Regions from separate parts of the Streptomyces sp. NPDC002574 genome, predicted to be linked through region 2. Evidence: riboswitches for the same ligand, from Rfam matches in the RefSeq annotation. Region 2 holds a riboswitch; each other region holds the start of a gene.
What was found. Region 2 has a riboswitch for thiamine pyrophosphate ahead of ACFYXS_RS33905 (purine-cytosine permease family protein). Riboswitches for the same ligand answer to the same signal wherever they lie in the genome.
Positions count from the first base shown of each region.

Region 1: linked by a shared signal. The riboswitch ahead of thiO (glycine oxidase ThiO) and the one ahead of ACFYXS_RS33905 (purine-cytosine permease family protein) in region 2 are both predicted to bind thiamine pyrophosphate.
Region 3: linked by a shared signal. The riboswitch ahead of thiC (phosphomethylpyrimidine synthase ThiC) and the one ahead of ACFYXS_RS33905 (purine-cytosine permease family protein) in region 2 are both predicted to bind thiamine pyrophosphate.

Region 1 covers NZ_JBIARB010000009.1:302,582-309,015, forward strand. Annotated here, with positions in the region: gene metF (methylenetetrahydrofolate reductase [NAD(P)H]) at 1-350, opposite strand, end outside; gene thiE (thiamine phosphate synthase) at 474-1,139, opposite strand; gene ACFYXS_RS23895 (Rv2175c family DNA-binding protein) at 1,230-1,595, opposite strand; gene ACFYXS_RS23900 (NAD(P)/FAD-dependent oxidoreductase) at 1,696-2,907, opposite strand; TPP riboswitch at 2,989-3,101, shown strand; gene thiO (glycine oxidase ThiO) at 3,099-4,256, shown strand; gene thiS (sulfur carrier protein ThiS) at 4,262-4,462, shown strand; gene ACFYXS_RS23915 (thiazole synthase) at 4,468-5,268, shown strand; gene pknB (Stk1 family PASTA domain-containing Ser/Thr kinase) at 5,399-6,434, shown strand, end outside.
Region 2 covers NZ_JBIARB010000017.1:120,956-127,389, reverse strand. Annotated here, with positions in the region: gene ACFYXS_RS33925 (NAD(P)/FAD-dependent oxidoreductase) at 1-52, shown strand, start outside; gene ACFYXS_RS33920 (L-aspartate oxidase) at 165-1,865, shown strand; gene ACFYXS_RS33915 (SDR family oxidoreductase) at 1,974-2,720, shown strand; gene ACFYXS_RS33910 (YceI family protein) at 2,870-3,469, shown strand; TPP riboswitch at 3,598-3,691, shown strand; gene ACFYXS_RS33905 (purine-cytosine permease family protein) at 3,683-5,083, shown strand; gene thiM (hydroxyethylthiazole kinase) at 5,127-5,936, shown strand; gene thiE (thiamine phosphate synthase) at 5,933-6,434, shown strand, end outside.
Region 3 covers NZ_JBIARB010000012.1:47,627-54,060, forward strand. Annotated here, with positions in the region: gene ACFYXS_RS27925 (cupin domain-containing protein) at 1-193, shown strand, start outside; gene ACFYXS_RS27930 (DUF5326 family protein) at 314-532, shown strand; gene ACFYXS_RS27935 (SPFH domain-containing protein) at 578-2,041, opposite strand; gene ACFYXS_RS27940 (hypothetical protein) at 2,163-2,363, opposite strand; gene ACFYXS_RS27945 (YibE/F family protein) at 2,390-3,712, opposite strand; TPP riboswitch at 3,775-3,902, shown strand; gene thiC (phosphomethylpyrimidine synthase ThiC) at 3,894-5,639, shown strand; gene ACFYXS_RS27955 (hypothetical protein) at 5,739-6,434, opposite strand, start outside.

The DNA of each region.
Region 1 (6,434 bases), on a different contig from region 2:
AGCATGTTGCGGATCCCGGCGTCGGCGTACTGGCCGATGATGTTGCGCAGCTCCGCGACGGAGTGGTCGACCGCGGTCAGATGCGCCACGGGCGTGAGGGTGGTGTCGGAGGCGATGCGCTCGGTCGCCCGGACGGTGCCGGACCGCGAGGTGCCGCCCGCGCCGTACGTGACGGAGACGAAGGTGGGACCCACCGCCTCGATGCGGCGGATGGCGTCCCACAGCGTCCGCTCGCCCTTCTCGGTCCTCGGCGCCATGAACTCGAAGGAGTACGAGCGCTGCCCTGAGGCCAGCAGCTCACGAATGGTGACCGCGTGATCGGTCCTGGTGGAAGGGGTTCCGAGGGCCATGCGCCTCAGGCTAGCCGCGGGGGCCGGAGGGCCCCAACAGGACGCGGTGAAATGCTCACTCCCTGGACACGCCGGGCCCGGCCGACGGGACCTCCGCTGTCCGGGGCACCGCTCCGCGCGCGGTCAGACGGTGTAGGAGCGGACCCGCTTGGCGAGCTCCGCGGCGGCCGCGCCGGGGTCCTCGGCCTCGGTGACGGCCCGTACGACGACGATCCGCCGGGCACCGGCGTCCAGCACCTGCTCGGCGTTGTCCAGGTCGATGCCGCCGATCGCGAACCACGGCCGGTCCGTGCCGAGCCCCGCCGCGTACCGGACGAGGCCGAGCCCCGGCGCGGGACGGCCCGGCTTGGTGGGGGTCGGCCACACCGGCCCGGTGCAGAAGTAGTCCGCACCGGGCTCCACGGCGGCCGCGGCCGCCTCGGACTCGGAGTGGCACGACCGTCCGACGACCGGGGAGTCCGCGCCGGAACCGAGGATCGCCCGCGCGGCCGGCACCGGCAGGTCGCCCTGCCCGAGGTGCAGCACGTCGGCCCCGGCCGCGTGCGCCACGTCCGCGCGGTCGTTCACCGCGAGGAGCGCGCCGTGCCGCCGGCACGCGTCACCGAGGACCGCGAGGTACTCCAGCTCCTCGCGGGCCTCGATGCCCTTGTCGCGCAGCTGCACGATGTCCACCCCGGAGGCCAGCACGGCGTCCGCGAAGGCCGCGAACTCGGCGATGCCGCCCTGGCGCCGGCGGGCGTCGGTGCACAGGTAGAGCCGGGCGTCGTCGAGCCGCGCGCGGATGCTCATGCGGTGGGTCCCCCTCGGGTGCGGTACGTGCCGTACGAGCGGTGAAACGGTTGAGTGCGGTGAGCGCGGTGAGTGCGCTGGTCGGACGGCTCAGACGGCCAGCGCCTGGGCCCGGCGCTTCACCTCGGTCCCGCGGTTCTCGCACAGGGCCTGCACCGGGGTGCCGGGCAGGCTCTCGTCCGGGGTGAACAGCCACTCCAGGGCTTCCTCGTCGCTGAACCCGTCGTCCTTGAGCAGGTTGAGCGTGCCGGCGAGGCCCTTCACGATCTTCCCGTCGCCGATGAAGTCGGCGGGGACCATCAGCACCCTGTTCTCTCCGCGGCGCACCGCGATGAGCTGCCCTTCCTTGATCAGCTGGCGGACCCGGGTCACCTCCACGTCGAGTTGCTCGGCGATCTCGGGGACGTTGAGCCAGGAGGGTACGAGGGCATCAATCTTTGCGTCGATCTCGGTCACAGGACAAGCGTGCCATCCCGGACCCCTACCGCGGTACTCGTGGCGTCCACCAGGGGCATGCGGGGCGTTCCGCGGGGCCGGCCGCCCGGCCCCGCGGCCGTCAGACGACGGCGGCCCGGAGCTGCACGGCAGGGTCGGCCACCAGGGCCCGGTCGACACGGGCCTCCCGGGCGATGAGCTTGCGGGCCTGGGCGAGGTCGCGCGGACGGCCCACCGCGAACAGGGCGACCAGCACCCCGTCGCGCAGCCACAGCACGGACCAGGCGAGGCCGTCCGGGTCGCCCCGCAGCAGCATCTCGTCGGAGTCGACGTGGTGCCCCGCGTACTGGACGAAGCGGCCGAACTGCTCGGACCAGAAGTACGGGACGGGGTCGTAGACCTCGTCGCCGCCCAGGATGTTGGCGGCCGCTGTGCGGGGCCCCTGGACCGCGTTGTCCCAGTGGTGGATGAGCAGCCGCTGCCCGTACCGGGCGGAGGGGAAGGAGGCGCAGTCGCCGACGGCGTACACGTCGGGCACGGAGGTGCGCAGCCGGTCGTCGGCCAGGACCGACCGGTCCGGGCCGAGGTCGACCCCGGAGCCGGCCAGCCAGCCCGTCGCCGGCCGGGCGCCGATGCCGACGACGACGGCCTCCGCGTCGATCACGCTGCCGTCGGCGAGCCGCACGACGCCCGGCTCGACCGCGGCGACGGCGGCGCCCGTGCGCAGTTCGACGTCGGCCTCCGCGTACCAGCCGCGCATCCGGTCGGCGATCCGCTCGGGCAGCACGCCCGCGAGCGGGCGGTCGGCGGCCTCGACGACGGTCACGGCGCAGCCCGCGTGCCGGGCGGCGGTGGCGAACTCGGCGCCGATCCAGCCCGCGCCGACCACGACCACGGAGTTCCGCGCCTCCAGGACGGGCCGCAGCCGGGCGGCGTCGTCCAGGGTGCGCAGCACGTGCACGCCGGGCACGCCCTCGCTGCCGGGCAGCGTCAGCGGCTCGGCGCCGCTGGCCACGACGAGCTTGTCGTACTCCACCGGTCCCGCGTCGGTGAGCACTCGGCGCTCGTCCGGGCGCAGCGCGCTCGCGTGCCGGCCGAGCAGCAGCTGGACGCCGATGCCGCCGAAGTCCACGTCCAGCAGCGCGCCCGGGCCCTCGTCGGCGCCGAAGAGGACGCCTTTGGACAGCGGGGGCCGGTCGTACGGCGGATGGCGCTCCGCGCCGAGCAGCGTGATCGTGCCGCCCCAGCCCTGCTCGCGCAGGGACACGGCGGTCTGCACCCCGGCCATCCCGGCCCCGACGACGACGACTCGCTGCTCGCTGCTGCTGGTCACGCTGATCACCGTAACGCCGCGCGGCGCGCGGTCCGGTACCGGCGCCCTACTCGCCGTCAGTCGTGCGTACTAAAGTGGCGGTCGAAGCACTCGCGGGAGCCCGGCGCACCGGGCTGAGAGGGCGGCTGGCCGGCCGCCGACCGTACGAACCTGATCCGGGTCATGCCGGCGAAGGGAGGAGCGGTACACCGATGCACCGTCATGACGTGCCCGACACCGTCGTCATCGGTGGCGGGATCATCGGCCTGGTCACCGCCTGGCGGGCGGCCCAACGCGGGCTGCGCACGGTGGTCGCAGACCCCGATCCGGGCGGCGGCGCGGCCCTGGTGGCCGCCGGGATGCTGGCCCCCGTCACCGAGCTGCAGTACGGCGAGCGGGCCCTGCTCGACCTCAACCTCGCCGCGATCCGCCGCTATCCGGCGTTCACGGCCGAGCTGGAGGAGACCACGGGCCTGGACCTCGGCTACCGGACCTGCGGCACCCTCGCCGTGGCCCTGGACGCCGACGACCGCGCCGAGCTGCGCGAACTGCACGCGTTCCAGACCTCCTTGGGGCTGCGGGCAGAGTGGCTGAGCGGACGCGAGTGCCGCCGCCTGGAACCGATGCTCGCGCCCGGCGTCCGCGGCGGCCTGCGCGTCGACGGCGACCACCAGGTCGACCCGCGACGCCTGGTGGCGGCGCTGCTGCGGGCCTGCGAGCTGTCCGGGGTGGCCTTCCGCCGCACGGCGGTGGCCGCGGTGGACGTGGCCGGCGACCGGGCGCGCGGGGTCGTGCTCGACGACGGCAGCGTGCTGGCCGCGGGGCAGACCGTGCTGGCCGCCGGGAGCCGCAGCGGCCGGCTCGGCGGGCTGCCGGAGCGCCTTCTGCCGCCGGTACGCCCGGTGAAGGGCCAGGTCCTGCGGCTGCGGGTGCCCGCGGCGTACGCGCCCTTCCTGTCCCGCACGGTGCGCGCCGTGGTGCGCGGCGCGCATGTCTACCTGGTGCCGCGCGAGAACGGCGAGCTGGTCGTCGGTGCCACCAGCGAGGAGATGGGCTGGGACACCACCGTCACGGCCGGCGGCGTGTACGAGCTGCTGCGCGACGCCCACGAGCTGGTGCCGGGCATCACCGAACTACCGCTGGTGGAAACGGTCGCGGGGCTGCGCCCCGGCTCCCCGGACAACGCCCCGCTGCTGGGCCGCAGCGCGCTGGAGGGCCTGCTCATGGCCACCGGCCACCACCGCAACGGCGTGCTGCTCACCCCGCTGACCGGCGACGTGATGGCCGAGGTGCTGACCGGCGGAGAGCTGCCCGAGGTGGCCCGTCCCTTCTCCCCCGGCCGTTTCACCCCTCAGGAGCAGTACGCATGAACGCGATGACCGTCTCCGTCAACGGCGAGCCGCGCCAGGTGGCCCCTGGCCTCACTCTCGACCGGCTGGTCGCCGGGCTGACCACCGCCTCCTCCGGTGTCGCCGCCGCGCTCAACGAGACCGTGGTGCCCCGCGGGCAGTGGCCCGCCACCGCGCTGACCGACGGCGACCGCGTCGAGGTCCTGACCGCGGTGCAGGGAGGCTGACCCGCATGGCCGACGACCCGCTGACCATCGCCGGCACGGCGTTCGGCTCCCGTCTGATCATGGGGACCGGCGGCGCGCCGAGCCTGGAGGTGCTGGAGCAGGCGCTGCTCGCCTCCGGAACCGAGCTCACCACGGTCGCCATGCGGCGGCTCGATCCCACGGTCAAGGGCTCCGTGCTGTCGGTGCTGTCCCGCCACGGCGTCCGCGTCCTGCCCAACACCGCGGGCTGCCGGACGGCGGGCGAGGCCGTCCTCACCGCCCGGCTGGCCCGGGAGGCACTGGGCACGGACTGGGTGAAGCTGGAGGTGATCGCGGACGAGCACACCCTGCTGCCCGACCCGGTCGAGCTCCTGGACGCGGCCGAGGTCCTGGTCGACGACGGCTTCACGGTGCTGCCGTACACCAACGACGACCCGGTGCTGGCCCGTCGGCTGGAGGACCTCGGCTGCGCCGCGGTCATGCCGCTGGGATCGCCCATCGGCTCCGGGCTCGGCATCCGCAACCCGCACAACTTCGAGCTGATCGTGGAGCGCGCCTCCGTGCCGGTGATCCTGGACGCCGGGGCGGGCACGGCCTCCGACGCGGCCTTCGCGATGGAGCTGGGCTGCGCCGCCGTGATGCTCGCCTCCGCGGTCACCCGGGCGCGGGAGCCGGTGCTCATGGCCGGCGCCATGCGCCATGCCGTGGAGGCCGGCCGCCTCGCGCACCGCGCGGGGCGCATCCCGCGGCGCCGGCACGCCCTGGCCTCCTCGCCGTCCGAGGGCGTCGCGGCCTTCGACCCGGAGCGGCCGGCCTTCGGCGCCTGAGGTGTCGTGCGGTGGTCCGGCGGGCGGCCGGCGCACCGCATCACGGTTTCGTGTCGGTACCGCACGACCGCGACACAACGTTGCCGCGTTAGCCCAAGCGGGTAAAGCGAACACCGTAAACTGCACGTTTGTGGATATGACCCTTCAAGACCCGCTGGTCGGGCGCACGCTCGACGGCCGCTACCGGGTGGAGGCCCGGATCGCGGTCGGCGGGATGGCGACGGTCTACCGGGCACTGGACACCCGTCTGGACCGTGTGCTCGCGCTGAAGGTGATGCACCCGGCGCTGGCGGCCGAGCCCGGCTTCGTGGAGCGCTTCATCCGTGAGGCGAAGTCCGTGGCGCGGCTGGACCACGCCAATGTGGTGCAGATCTACGACCAGGGCACGGACGGCACGTACGTGTACCTGGCGATGGAGTACATCGCCGGCTGCACGCTCCGTGACCTGCTGCGCGACCGGGGCGCGCTGCCGCCCCGCGCGGCGCTGGACATCCTGGAGCCCGTGCTGGCGGCCCTCGGCGCGGCGCACCGCGCGGGCCTGGTGCACCGCGACATGAAGCCGGAGAACGTCCTCATCGGCGACGACGGCCGGGTGAAGGTGGCGGACTTCGGCCTGGTCAGGGCCGTGGACGCGCACACCACGACGACCTCGACCACCGGCGTCGTGCTGGGCACCGTGTCCTACATGGCACCGGAGCAGATCGAGAGCGGCACGACCGACCCGCGCAGCGATGTGTACGCCTGCGGGGTGCTGCTCTACGAGATGCTCACCGGCGGCAAGCCCCGGGCGGGCGGCACGCCGATGCAGGTGATCTACCAGCACCTCAACGAGGACATCCCCGCGCCCTCGGCCACCGTGCCGGGGCTGGCCGCGCAGCTGGACGCCCTCGTGGCGAGCGCGGCGGCCCGCGAGCCCGCGCTGCGTCCCGCGGACGCCGTGGAGCTGCTGGGCCGGTTGCACTCGACACGCGCCGCCCTGAGCCCGGCGCAGCTGGACGCCGTACCGCCCACGGCGCACGCGCCCGCGCCCCCGGCGGCGCCGCGGCCGGCCGGGGCGGAGGAGGCGACGTCCGTGGTGCACCGCACCACGCGGCTGGAGATGCCGCCGGAGCCGACGCGCCGGCAGCCCGTCCCCGGCCCCGGGCACGCGGCCCCCGACGGCGCCC
Region 2 (6,434 bases):
CCCGGCGCTCCTGGCCGACCCCGACGTGCCCTTGGACCAGGCCGTTTCCTGACGGCCCGTCGCCACCGGGGGTGTCACAGATGACCCGATCCCCTGGTCCTAGCTGACAACAACCAAGGCAATCGGAGCAGACCGTGGCTATCACCGAACGACGTCTTTCCACCATGGTGCTGGTGATCGGTACCGGAGGAGCCGGACTGCGAGCGGCAATCGAACTGGCCGAGGCCGGTGTCGACGTCCTCGCCGTCGGCAAGCGGCCCAAGGAGGACGCCCACACGGCACTCGCCGCCGGAGGCATCAACGCGGCGCTGGCCACGATGGACCCCGAGGACAGCTGGCAGCAGCACGCCGCCGACACCCTCAAGGAGAGCTATCTGCTCGCCGATCCCCGCACCGTGCGGACCGTCACCCAGGGTGCCGCTCTGGGCATCGACGACCTCGAGCGGTACGGCATGGCGTTCGCCAGGGAGGAGGACGGGCGGATCTCCCAACGGTTCTTCGGCGCGCACAAGTTCCGGCGCACCGCCTTCGCCGGCGACTACACCGGTCTGGAGATCCAGCGCACCCTGATCAGGCGGGCGGAGCAGCTCGACGTCCCGCTGCTCGACGGTGTCTACATCACCCGGCTCCTGGTGCACGACGGCGCCGTCTTCGGTGCGTACGGCTTCGACGTCGCGAACGGGACGCGCTACCTCATCCATGCCGACGCCGTCATCCTCGCGGCGGGTGGACACACGCGTATCTGGCGGCGCACGTCCTCACGGCGCGACGAGAACACCGGTGACTCGTTCCGCCTGGCCGTGGACGCCGGCGCCCGCCTGCGGGACGCCGAACTGGTGCAGTTCCACCCGTCCGGCATCATCGAGCCGGAGAACGCGGCCGGCACGCTCGTCAGCGAGGCCGCGCGCGGTGAGGGCGGCGTCCTCCGCAACGCGCTCGGCGAGCGCTTCATGACCCGCTACGACCCCGAGCGCATGGAGCTGTCCACGCGCGACCGCGTGGCGCTGGCCTCGTACACCGAGATCAAGGAAGGCCGCGGCACCCCCAAGGGCGGTGTGTGGCTCGACGTCTCGCACCTGCCGCGGCAGACGATCATGACGCGGCTCCCCCGGGTCTACCAGACCCTCCTGGACCTGCAGATGCTCGACATCACCCGCGAACCGATCGAGATCGCGCCCACCGCGCACTACTCGATGGGCGGTGTCTGGGTGCGGCCCGAGGACCACAGCACGGACGTCCGCGGCCTGTACGCCATCGGCGAGGCCTCCAGCGGGCTGCACGGGGCCAACCGGCTCGGCGGCAACAGCCTCATCGAGTTGCTGGTCTTCGGCCGCCTCACGGGCCAGGCGGCGGCCGCCTACTCCCGGGAGCTGACCTCGCAGCCGCGCTCGGCCTCCGCCGTGGCGCAGGCCCGCGCCGAGATCGACGACCTCCTCGCGGCGGACGGCCCCGAGAACGTCCGCGCCCTCCAGCGGGCCATCCGCAACACCATGACCGAGCACGCCGGAGTCGTCCGCGACGACCAGGGACTGCGCACCGGGCTGGAGGAACTCTCGGCCGTCGAGAAGCGGATGGAGAACGTCGGTGTCCACCCCGACATCGCCGGCTTCCAGGACCTCGCCCACGCCTTCGACCTCAAGGGCGCGGCCCTGGCGGCGCGGGCCACGCTCGAATCGGCGCTCGAACGCCGTGAGACCCGTGGCTGCCACAACCGCAGCGACTACCCGGACCAGGATCCCGCGCTGCAGGTGAATCTCGTCTGGTCCCCGACGACGGGGATCACCCACGAGAGCATCCCGGCCATTCCCGAGGCGATCGCCTCCCTGATGGAGGACGTCCCGACCGAGGGAAAGCTCGCCGAGTGACGCCCCGGCCCGCGCGCGTTCCCGCGCGGGCCCGCCGGACCCCTGTCACACACGGGGTCACCGCCCGGTCTGTCCTTGTACGTACAGAATTCAGTGAAAGGATCCCTCATGAAGGTCGTAGTCATCGGCGGTACCGGGCTCATCGGCTCGAAGCTGGTCGGCAAGCTGCAGGAGCACGGCCACGAGGCGGTCGTGGCCGCGCCCAGCACCGGCGTGGACACCCTGACGGGCACGGGCCTGGCCGAGGTCCTGCAGGGTGCCTCGGTGGTGGTCGACGTGTCCAACTCGCCCTCGTTCGAGGACGAGCCCGTCATGCACTTCTTCCGCACCTCCACCTCCAACCTCCTCCAGGAGGAGGCGAAGGCCGGCGTCGGGCACCACGTGGCCCTCTCCGTGGTCGGCACCGACCGGCTCCAGGAGAGCGGGTACTTCCGCGCCAAGCAGGTCCAGGAAGAGCTGATCAGCGGATCCGGGATTCCGTACTCCATCGTCCACGCCACGCAGTTCTTCGAGTTCATGAAGGGCATCGCGGACGCGGCCACCGAGGGCGACACCGTACGTCTGGCACCCGTCAAGATCCGGCCCATCCACTCCGACGACGTGGCCGCGGCCGTCGGCCGCGCCGCGGTCGGCACGCCGGTCAACGGCGTGGTCGAGGTCGCCGGGCCCGACGAGTTCCAGCTCGACGAGGTCATCCGCAAGGGACTCGCCGCCCGGAACGACCCCCGCACGGTCGTCACGGACCCGCACGCCCGGTACTTCGGGGCCGAACTGAAGGAGACCACGCTCGTGCCGGGCCCCGACGCCCAGTTCGCCGGGACCCGGCTGGCCGACTGGCAGGCGCGGCAGCAGTGACGTCCGCGGGTGGCCCCTGCCCGTCGGGGGGCAGGGGCCACCGGCATGTTGGGGGACGTGGGTGCGTCCCGCCGCAACCGAACGCCGCTACCGGCCGCTGCGGGCGGTACGTCGACCGAGCGTCCTCGGCACGAAGGAGCCGGCTCGCGATGCCCAGGACTTTCATGGAGACCGCCCTGACGGGCGACGGCCCCCGTGACGCACTGACCGGCGTCTACCTCCTCGACCCCTTGAAGACCACGATCGGCTTCTCCGTCCGGCGCGCGATGGTCGCGCACGTGCGCGGGAGGTTCACCGACCTGGAGGGGCTCCTGCAGCTCGACGGACGCCGTCCCACCCGGTCCAGGGCGTTCCTGACCGTCCGGACCGGCAGCCTGCGCACGGGTCTGCCCGAGCGGGACGCCCGCCTGACCGGACCCGGCTACCTCGACACGGCGACGTTCCCCCTCATGGGCTTTCGTTCCACCGGCATCGTCCACATCGGTGAGGACCGGTTCCGCATGTCCGGCAGCCTGCGGATCAAGGACGTCGACCTGCCCCTGCACATCGACCTCGCGTCGGGCAGGGTCCGCCGGGACTCCTACGGCACGTACCGCGTGGGCTTCAAGGGCACGGCCGTCCTGCGGCGTTCCGACTGGGGACTCAATTGGAACACGCCACCCAGCGCGCGGGACGTCCTGGTCGGCGACACGGTGAAGCTGGTGTTCGACATCTCGGCGGTGCGGCCCGGGCAGCCGGACCTCCCCTGACGAGGAGCACCGCCGCCCGGCACGCCGCGGACATTCGACGGCATTTGACCGTGTTGCCCGCCGGCCCGGTTGCTGTCATGCCCTCCCGTCGACGCGCTGAGCAGAGCGATCGGGTTAGTCTGTCCGTCGTACCGGACACGGGGTGCCCCATCGAGGGCTGAGATCACACCCGTCGAACCTGAACCAGTTCGTACTGGCGGAGGGATGTCTTTCATGCCTTGGACGCATGTATCCGGCGGGCTGCCCGCCGACGGCCGGCAGACCGTCTTCGACGGGCGCATGCCGGCGGCCCCCGGCGATCTCCGCATCGAAGCGCACGGCATCCAACCGGTCCCCGAGAGCAACCGCTACGGCGGCCCGGGGCGGCTGTTCACCGTGTGGTTCGCCCCCAACCTCACCATGACCGGCGTCTTCACCGGCACCATCGGCATCGCGCTCGGCCTGGACTTCGCCACCGCGCTCGCGGCCGTCGTCCTCGGCACCGTCATCGGCGCGATACCGACCGCCTACCTGGGCACCTGGGGAAGCCGGACCGGCGCGGGGCAGCTGCCGCTGGCCCGGCTCGCCTTCGGCCGCGCGGTCGCGCTGCCGGGCGTCCTGCAATGGCTGTCGTCGGTCGCCTGGGACGCGCTGATCGGGCTGTTCGGCGGGGACGCGCTGGCCCGGCTGTGCGGCGTGCCCTTCTGGCTCGGTGTCCTGATCATGATGCTCGCCCAGGGCGCTCTCGGCGTCCTCGGCTACGAGGCCATCCACCGGCTCCAGATCGTCATGACCTTCGTGCTCGCCGCCGCGTTCGCGCTGATCGCCTGGAAGTTGCTCGACGGCGTCCACCCCGCGACCACCGGCTCCGCCCACGGCGCCGACCGGGGCGGGGCGTTCGTCCTGACCAGCACCATCGCGCTGAGCCTGTCCCTGTCCTGGGCCCCCTACGCCAGCGACTTCAGCCGCTACCTGCCACGGGCCACCTCGCGCTCGCGCATGTTCTGGTTCACCCTGACCGGCCTGGTGGTGTCCTTCGTGGCCGTCCAGGTGCTCGGACTGTGGGGCGCGTCCGTCCTCACCGACCAGACCGCCGCGGGTGTGGCGGACCTGCTCGGCGGCGGGCCGCTGGGGGCGTTCGGACTGCTCGCCGTGGCCCTGGCGGCGCTGTGCAGCAATGCCATGAACGACTACAGCGGATCCCTGGCCCTGCAGACCGCGGGAGTGCGCGTCCCGCGCCCGGTGGCGGCCGCGTTCGCCGCCGCCCTCGGCTTCCCCCTGGTGCTGTGGATGCACGCCGCCGACACCACGGCCCGCTTCCAGAACGTGCTGCTGTTCGTCGGTTACTGGATTCCCGGCTTCGTGGCGATCGTCGTCGTGGACTGGCTGGCGCGGGCACGGGCCCGCGGAGGTGCCGCGATCGACCTCGCCGCGGAGACCGGCCGGCCCCAGCCCGGCCTGCCCGCCGTGCTCGCGTTCGCCGCCGCCTTCGCCGCGGCCGTGCCGTTCATGGACACCAGCCTCTACGTGGGGCCGGTGGCGTCCACCCTGCACGGCGCGGACCTCTCGTACTACGTGGCGTTCCTCGTGGCACTCGCGGTGTACGCCCCGCTGCGGCTGCGCCGGCGGCCCTGAGCACCGCGCCCGGACACCGTCCACATCCGAAGGAGCGACACCGATGCCCCCGACATCCGCCGACCACACCGCCTTCGCCGCGCAGGCGCTCGCACGCGTACGGGCCGACTCCCCGCTGGTGCAGTGCCTGACCAACGCGGTGGTCACCGGGTTCACCGCCAACGTCCTGCTGGCGCTGGGCGCCGCACCCGCCATGGTCGACATCCCGGAGGAGGCCGGCCCGTTCGCCCGGATCGCCTCGGGCGTCCTGGTCAATCTCGGCACCCCGCACGCCGAGCAGCGCACCGCCATGGTCGAGGCCGCGCGGGCGGCCGCCTCCGCCGGCACGCCGTGGGTGCTCGACCCCGTGGCCGTCGGCGCACTGCCGGTGCGCACCGCGCTGGCGCACGAGCTCCTGGAACTGCGCCCGGCGATCGTCCGGGGCAACGCCTCGGAGATCATCGCGCTCGCGGGAGCCGGTGACGGCGGCCGCGGAGTGGACTCCTCCCACGGTGTCGAGGCCGCGCAGGAGACGGCGCACCGGCTGGCGCGGGAGACCGGCGGCGTGGTCGCCGTCTCCGGGCCCGTGGACTTCCTCACCGACGGGGAGCGCACGGCCCGCGTCGCCAACGGCGACATTCTGCTGACCCGGGTGACGGGCGGGGGCTGCGCGCTGGGCGCCGTGATGGCCGCCTTCGCGGCGGTGGACGAGGACCGGTTCGCCTCGACGGTGGCGGCCGTCACCGTCTACACGGTCGCCGCCGAGCTGGCCGCGAAGTCGTCCTCCGGGCCCGGCAGCTTCGCCGTGGCGTTCCTGGACGCGCTCGCCGCGGTGCGGGAGTCCGACCTCGCCGAGCGGGCGGCCGTGTCGTGACGCAGGCACCGGTCGATCTGTCGGTCTACCTGGTCACGGACGCGGCCCAGTGCCGGGCCCGGGGCCGCGGCGTGGCCGAGACCGTCGTCGCGGCGGTGGCGGGGGGCGTCACCGCGGTGCAGATCCGTGAGAAGCACACCGACGGCGGGGATTTCCTGCGCACGGTCGCGGCGGTGGCCGCCGTCCTCCCCGAACGCGTGGCGCTGATCGTCAACGACCGGGTGGACGTGTTCCTGGCCGCTCGCTCCGCCGGCGTGCGCGTGACGGGCGTCCACGTCGGCCAGTCGGACCTGCCTGCGGCCGCCGTCCGTGAACTGATCGGGCAGGACGCGGTGCTGGGCCTCAGCGCCGCCACCCCCGGCGAACTGCGTGCGGCCGCCGAGGACCCGGCGGGCGTCCACCACGTCGGCATCGGCGCGCTGCACGCGACCCGGACCAAGCAGGACGCCCCGCCCTCGCTCGGCCATGACGGCTTCGCCCGTCTCGTCCGGCTCAGCG
Region 3 (6,434 bases), on a different contig from region 2:
CCCGCAGAAGCCGCACGCCCAGGACGAGATCTACCTGGTGGTGAGCGGCCGCGCGCTGATCACCGTGGGGGAGGAGACGACGCAGGTCGCGCGGGGCAGCGTGGTCTTTGTACCCGCCCGGGTGCCGCACCGTTTCCACCACGTCAGCGAGGATCTGCGGGTCCTGGTGGTCTTCTCGCCGCCGGAGGGATGAGGGGCGCCCCCCCCGGGTCCCGTAGGGGGACGGTCAGGGACGGATGGGGTCCACCGGGCCTCCGCGCGGGCCCCCCGCGGCCCTAGCCTTGGGGACAAGGACGATACGGAGGAGGAAACGGTGAAGCTCTTCGAGGGCGTTCCCTGGTGGGTCAAGTGGATCGCGGTGCCGGTGATCGCGATCGTGGTCTTCGGCGGCATGATCGCCAGCGCGGTCGGCTTCCTGTTCTGGCTGCTGTTCAAGGTGCTGATCTTCGTGGCGCTCGTCGGCGGCCTGGTGTTCGTCGTGAAGAAGGTCACCTCGTCGTCCTCGTCTTCGGACTCCCACGACAGGTGGTGACCCCGCGGGGCCCGGCGAAGACCGGACCCCGCGGGAGCGCGCCGCTCAGTCCTTGAGCGGGACGCGCTCGGGGCGTTGCGGCGCCGAGCCATTGGACGACGGCTCGGCCCCACCGTTCATCTGGGCGAGCAGCTGACGGGCCAGCCCCAGGCCCGTGCCGCCCATGGTGAGCGCCTTGGCGAACATCTCGGACATGCCGTCGGCGCCGTTGAGCAGCACCATGTGGTCGACGTTGCCGAAGGCGGACGCGCCGGCCCGGACGATCTCCGGCCAGTTCTCGGCCAGTTGCTGGGCGACGACCGCCTCCTGGTTCTCCGCCAGCGCGGCGGCCCGCGCCTTGATCGCCTCGGCCTCCGCCAGACCCTTCGCCTTCGCGGACTCGGCCTCCGCCAGACCGCGGGCCTGCGTGGCCGCGGCCTCGGCCTCACCCGTGGCCCGGGTGGCCGCGGCGCTCGCCATACCGCTGAGCTTGGTCTGCTCCGCCTGCGCGGCGGCGGCCGACTTCACCCGGTTCGCCTCGGCGATCGCGGCCAGTTCGGTCTCCTTGGCCTTCGCCTCGGCCGCCGAGATCCGCGCGTCGCGCTCGGCCTCGGCCAGCGTCCGCTTCTCGTACGCGGAGGCGTCCGCCGGCTTGCGGACGTCCGCCTGGAGCTGCTGCTCGCGGCGCTGTGCCTCCAGTTCGGCGACCCGGGTCTCCTGCACCACGACCTCCTGCCGGGCCGCGGCGTCGGCGAGCGGGCCCGCCTGCTGCGCGGACGCGGTGGCCTTGTCCCGTTCGGCCATGTAACCGGCCTGGAGGATCTGGCTGTCCCGGGTGGCCTCCGCCATCCGGGCCGCGGCCTGCTGCTCGGCCTCGGTGGCCATCCGGTCCGCCTCCGCCTGCGCGATACGGGCGTCGCGGTGGACGGCGGCCGCGTGCGGGGCGGAGAGGTTCTTGATGTACCCGGTCGGGTCGACGATCTCGTGGATCTGCAGCGAGTCGATGATCAGGCCGAGCTTCTCCATCTCCGAGCCCGACGCCGCCCGGGTCTCGGCCGTCAGCCGCTCCCGGTCACGGATCATCTGCTCCACCGTCAACCCGCCCACGATGGACCGCAGATGACCGGCGAAGACGTTGTGCACACGCTCGGCCATGAACTTCTGCTGGTCCAGGAAACGCCGCGCGGCGTTGGCGATCGACACGAAGTCGTCGCCGACCTTGAAGATCACCACGCCGTGCACCTTGAGCGGGATGCCCTGCTGCGTGACGCAGTCCACGTTCAGTTCGGCCTCGTTGAGGTCGAGCGACAGCTTCCGCACCACCTGGACACCGGGCATCACCAGCGTTCCGCGACCGGTGACGACGCGGAATCCCATGCCCTCCCCGACACCGTCCGCACGGTGCTTGGAACCCGAGATGACCAGTGCCTCGTTCGGCTCGGCAACCCGCCACATGAGCCGGAACAGCACGATCAACACAATGAGAGCGACGAGCACCGCGCCCGCCGCGACGCCGATCACCATCGGCATACGCCCCCTTACGATTGGCCCCGATCGGGGCCGCGTACGGGAGTGTGCGCCTGCGCAAGACGCACCGGAAGATCCTGGCGCATCCTTGTCGCGTTCTTGATACGAACGCGCCCGACTCCCCTCAGCCGTACGCCGGTACGACGTACACGGTCCGCGGCGGCAGGTACTCGACGACCACCACGACCGTGCCCTTCGCGATGCGCTCCCCCGCGGTCGCCGGGTATGCGAGGAAGGCTTCCGCACCCCCGCGGACCTGCACGATCACCTCGCCGACCAGCTCCGGGCCGACCGTGCCGGTCACCCTCCCCTGAAGCCCGATCACCCTGCCCACCCCCGTACTCGCGGAACTCAGCGCGCCCGCCGCCGGCGGCGCCCGCCGCCCGTGGGGACAGTGTCCCTCCCCGAGCGGTCCGCCGACACCACCAGCGCGGCCAGCGCGGTCGTCAGCGGCACCGCCACCACCAGCCCGATGCTGCCGACCAGGGTCCGGACGATCTCCTCGGCGACCAGCTCGCTGCCGGCCACCGCCAGCACGCCGCGCTGCGCGATGGAGAAGAGCAGCAGCAGCGGGAGCGCGGCGCCCGCGTACGCCAGCACCAGGGTGTTGACCACCGAGGCGATGTGGTCCCGCCCGATGCGCATCGCCGCCCGGTACAACTTCCGCCGGCCGGCGCTCGGATCGGCCTCCCGCAGCTCCCACACGGCCGAGGTCTGGGTGACCGTCACGTCGTCCAGGACACCGAGCGAGCCGATGACGATGCCCGCCAGCAGCAGGCCGTGGATCTCGATGCCCGGGTAGAGGTCGTGGATCAGCCCGGTCTCGTCCGAGGTGTTGCCGCTGAGCACCGCCCAGTCGATGAACACCGAGCCCAGCAGCGCGATCAGCAGCAGCGAGCAGAGCGTGCCGAGGACGGCCACCGAGGTACGGGCGTTGAGGCCGTGGCACATGTAGAGCGCGATCAGCATGATGGCGCTGCCGCCGACGACCGCGACCAGCAGCGGATCACTGCCGTGCAGGATCGCCGGGAGGATGAACAGCGTCAGCACGGCGAAACTGATGATCAGCGCCACCAGCGCCAGGATCCCGCGCAGCCGCCCGACCAGGACCACCGCCGCCGCGAAGAGACCGGCGAGCAGCCACAGCGGCAGCGACCGGTCCACGTCGGCGACCGAGTACTGCAACTCCTTGGGCGCGGCGGGCGCGTAGGACAGGAGGACCTTCTGCCCCTCCGTGTAGTGCCGGGTCTGGCTCGGCTGCACGATCTCGGTGAAGGTACGGCCGGTGTCCTTGCCGGAGGTGACCCGGATGGTCGCCCGCTCGCAGATCGACGGGGCCGCCGACGGGGCGGGAGACGGCCCGCCGGACGGCGTCGCGCCGGGCCCGCCGGGGTTGTTCGGCTCGGCGTTGACGTCCGCGCACTTGACGTTCTCGACCCGCACCACCCGGCCCGACTGCGTCTGCTGGTCGAATCCGACGCCCGTCCGCTTGTGGGCCGGCACCCCGTTCGGCCAGAGCACCACGAGGCCGACCACCACCGCGGCGACGAACGGGATCAGGACCGCGGCGATGACCTTCCGCAGGTGCCGGGAGACCGGCGGCACGGGACCGTGGCCATGGCTGTGCCCGTGGCTGTGCCCGTGGGGCTGGGGTTGCGCATGAGGGGAGTCCACGCGCCGATCATCCCAAGGCCCCCTGGTGTGCGTCGGAGAAGACCCGCTAGCGTGGTCGCACCTTTGCACACCGCGGGAGCTCGGAGCACCGGGCTGAGAGGGCGCTGACCGGCCGAGGGCCACCAGCTGCGTCGACCGCTGAACCTGTTACCGGGTAATGCCGGCGTAGGGAGTGGGTCTCATGACCATGCGCGATGCGAACGCGCGCGACATCGGCTGGCACAAGGGCTATGTGACCGGGTCACGCCCGGACATCGAGGTCCCCGTCCGCCGGGTGCACCTCACCAACGGCCGGGACGTGACGCTGTACGACACGTCCGGACCGTACACCGACCCCACCGTCACCACCGACGTGCGCCGCGGCCTGGAGCCGCTGCGCGAGAACTGGATCGTCGCCCGCGGCGACACCGACGAGTACCCCGGCCGTCCCGTCCGCCCCGAGGACGACGGCATCAAGCACACCTCGCCCCGCGGCGGGCTGCGCAACCTGGACGCCGTTTTCCCCGGCCGTCCGCGCCTGCCCCGGCGCGGACGGGACGGGCGGGCGGTCACCCAGCTCGTGTACGCCCGACGCGGCGAGATCACCCCGGAGATGGAGTTCGTCGCGATCCGCGAGGACGTCGCCCCCGAGGTCGTCCGCGAGGAGATCGCGGCGGGCCGGGCGGTGCTGCCGGCGAACGTCAACCACCCGGAGACCGAGCCGATGATCATCGGCAAGCGGTTCCTGGTGAAGGTCAACGCCAACATCGGCAACTCCGCCGTCGCCTCCTCCATCGAGGAGGAGGTGGAGAAGATGACCTGGGCCACCCGCTGGGGCGCCGACACGGTGATGGACCTGTCCACCGGCCGCAACATCCACACCACCCGCGAGTGGGTGCTGCGCAACTCCCCCGTCCCCATCGGCACCGTGCCCCTCTACCAGGCCCTGGAGAAGGTCGACGGCAGGGCCGAGGAGCTGACCTGGGAGATCTACAAGGACACGGTCGTCGAGCAGGCCGAGCAGGGCGTCGACTACATGACCGTCCACGCGGGCGTCCTGCTGCGGTACGTGCCCCTGACCGCCCGCCGCAGGACCGGCATCGTCTCCCGCGGCGGCTCGATCATGGCGGCCTGGTGCCTGACGCACCACAAGGAGAGCTTCCTCTACGAGAACTTCGAGGAGCTCTGCGAGATCCTCGCCGCCTACGACGTCACGTACTCCCTCGGCGACGGTCTGCGTCCCGGCTCCATCGCCGACGCCAACGACGAGGCCCAGTTCGCGGAGCTGCGCACGCTCGGCGAACTCAACACCGTCGCGAAGCGGCACGGCGTGCAGACCATGATCGAGGGGCCGGGGCATGTCCCGATGCACAAGATCCGCGAGAACGTGGAACTCCAGCAGGAGATCTGCGAGGAGGCGCCGTTCTACACCCTCGGGCCGCTGACCACGGACATCGCGCCCGCCTACGACCACATCACCTCCGGCATCGGCGCCGCGATGATCGCCTGGTGGGGGACGGCGATGCTCTGCTACGTCACCCCCAAGGAGCACCTGGGCCTGCCCGACCGCGACGACGTCAAGACCGGCGTGATCACCTACAAGATCGCCGCCCACGCCGCCGACCTCGCCAAGGGCCATCCCGGCGCGCAGGACTGGGACGACGCCCTGTCCGACGCCCGCTTCGAGTTCCGCTGGGAGGACCAGTTCAACCTGGCCCTCGACCCGGACACGGCACGGGCCTTCCACGACGAGACGCTGCCGGCGGAGCCGGCGAAGACCGCGCACTTCTGCTCCATGTGCGGCCCGAAGTTCTGCTCGATGAAGATCTCCCAGGACATCAGGCGGCAGCACGGCGGCACGGCCGAGGAGATCGAGGCCGGCATGGCGGAGAAGTCGAGGGAGTTCGCCGCCTCGGGCAACCGGGTCTACCTGCCGCTGGCGGACTGAGCCCGCCCCGCACGGAAGCGAACGACACGGCCCCCGGTCCCGCGGCGACGCGGGGACGGGGGCCGTCCGCGGCCGGTGGACCGGGCCGTCGTGCGGCGGTCAGTTGGGGGCGTGGTCGGGGCCCCCGTAGTCCGGGCTGGAGAAGTCGGGGCTGGAGAAGTCGGGACTGGTGAACCGGTGCCCGGGTTCCGGGGAGGACTCGGGGCCGGGGCTGGTGAAGTCGGGGCGGGAGTAACCCAGGCGCGGCATGCGGTGGTTGCCGTCGCCGCCCTGGCGGTCCGGTGGGGGCGGCGGGGCGGAGCCGGCGGCCTTGGCCAGGGCCGCGTCCAGAAAGGGCTGGAGGCCGCGTTCCAGCAGGGCCCGGCGCCAGATCTCGCGCGCCGCGGCGATCTCGGGCGGTTCGTCGGGTGGGTGGTCGCCCTCGGCGGTGGGGTCGTTGCGCAGGGCCGTGAGGAGCAGGCCGATCATGCCGACGACGACGCCGCAGGCGGCGACCGCCGCGAAGAGCCAGCCGGCCTGACGCAACGGACCGGCGATGTCCGGCTCGGGGTGGCCGAGCGCCAGGGCGTAGCCCAGGACGAGGAAGATCACGGCGGCGGTGCCGGCGAGGACGGGTGTGAGGACGGCGACGATCGCGAACAGCCCGGCACCCGAGCCGTCGGCGACGCCCGGTGCGGCGGCGGCGTACCCGATGCCGGAGACGGCGGCGACCCGCTGCTCGCGGCGTTGCTCGGACAGCGCCTCACGGGCCTTGACGTAACTCTCGTACTCCGGGGCCGCGCAGGCGGAGATCGG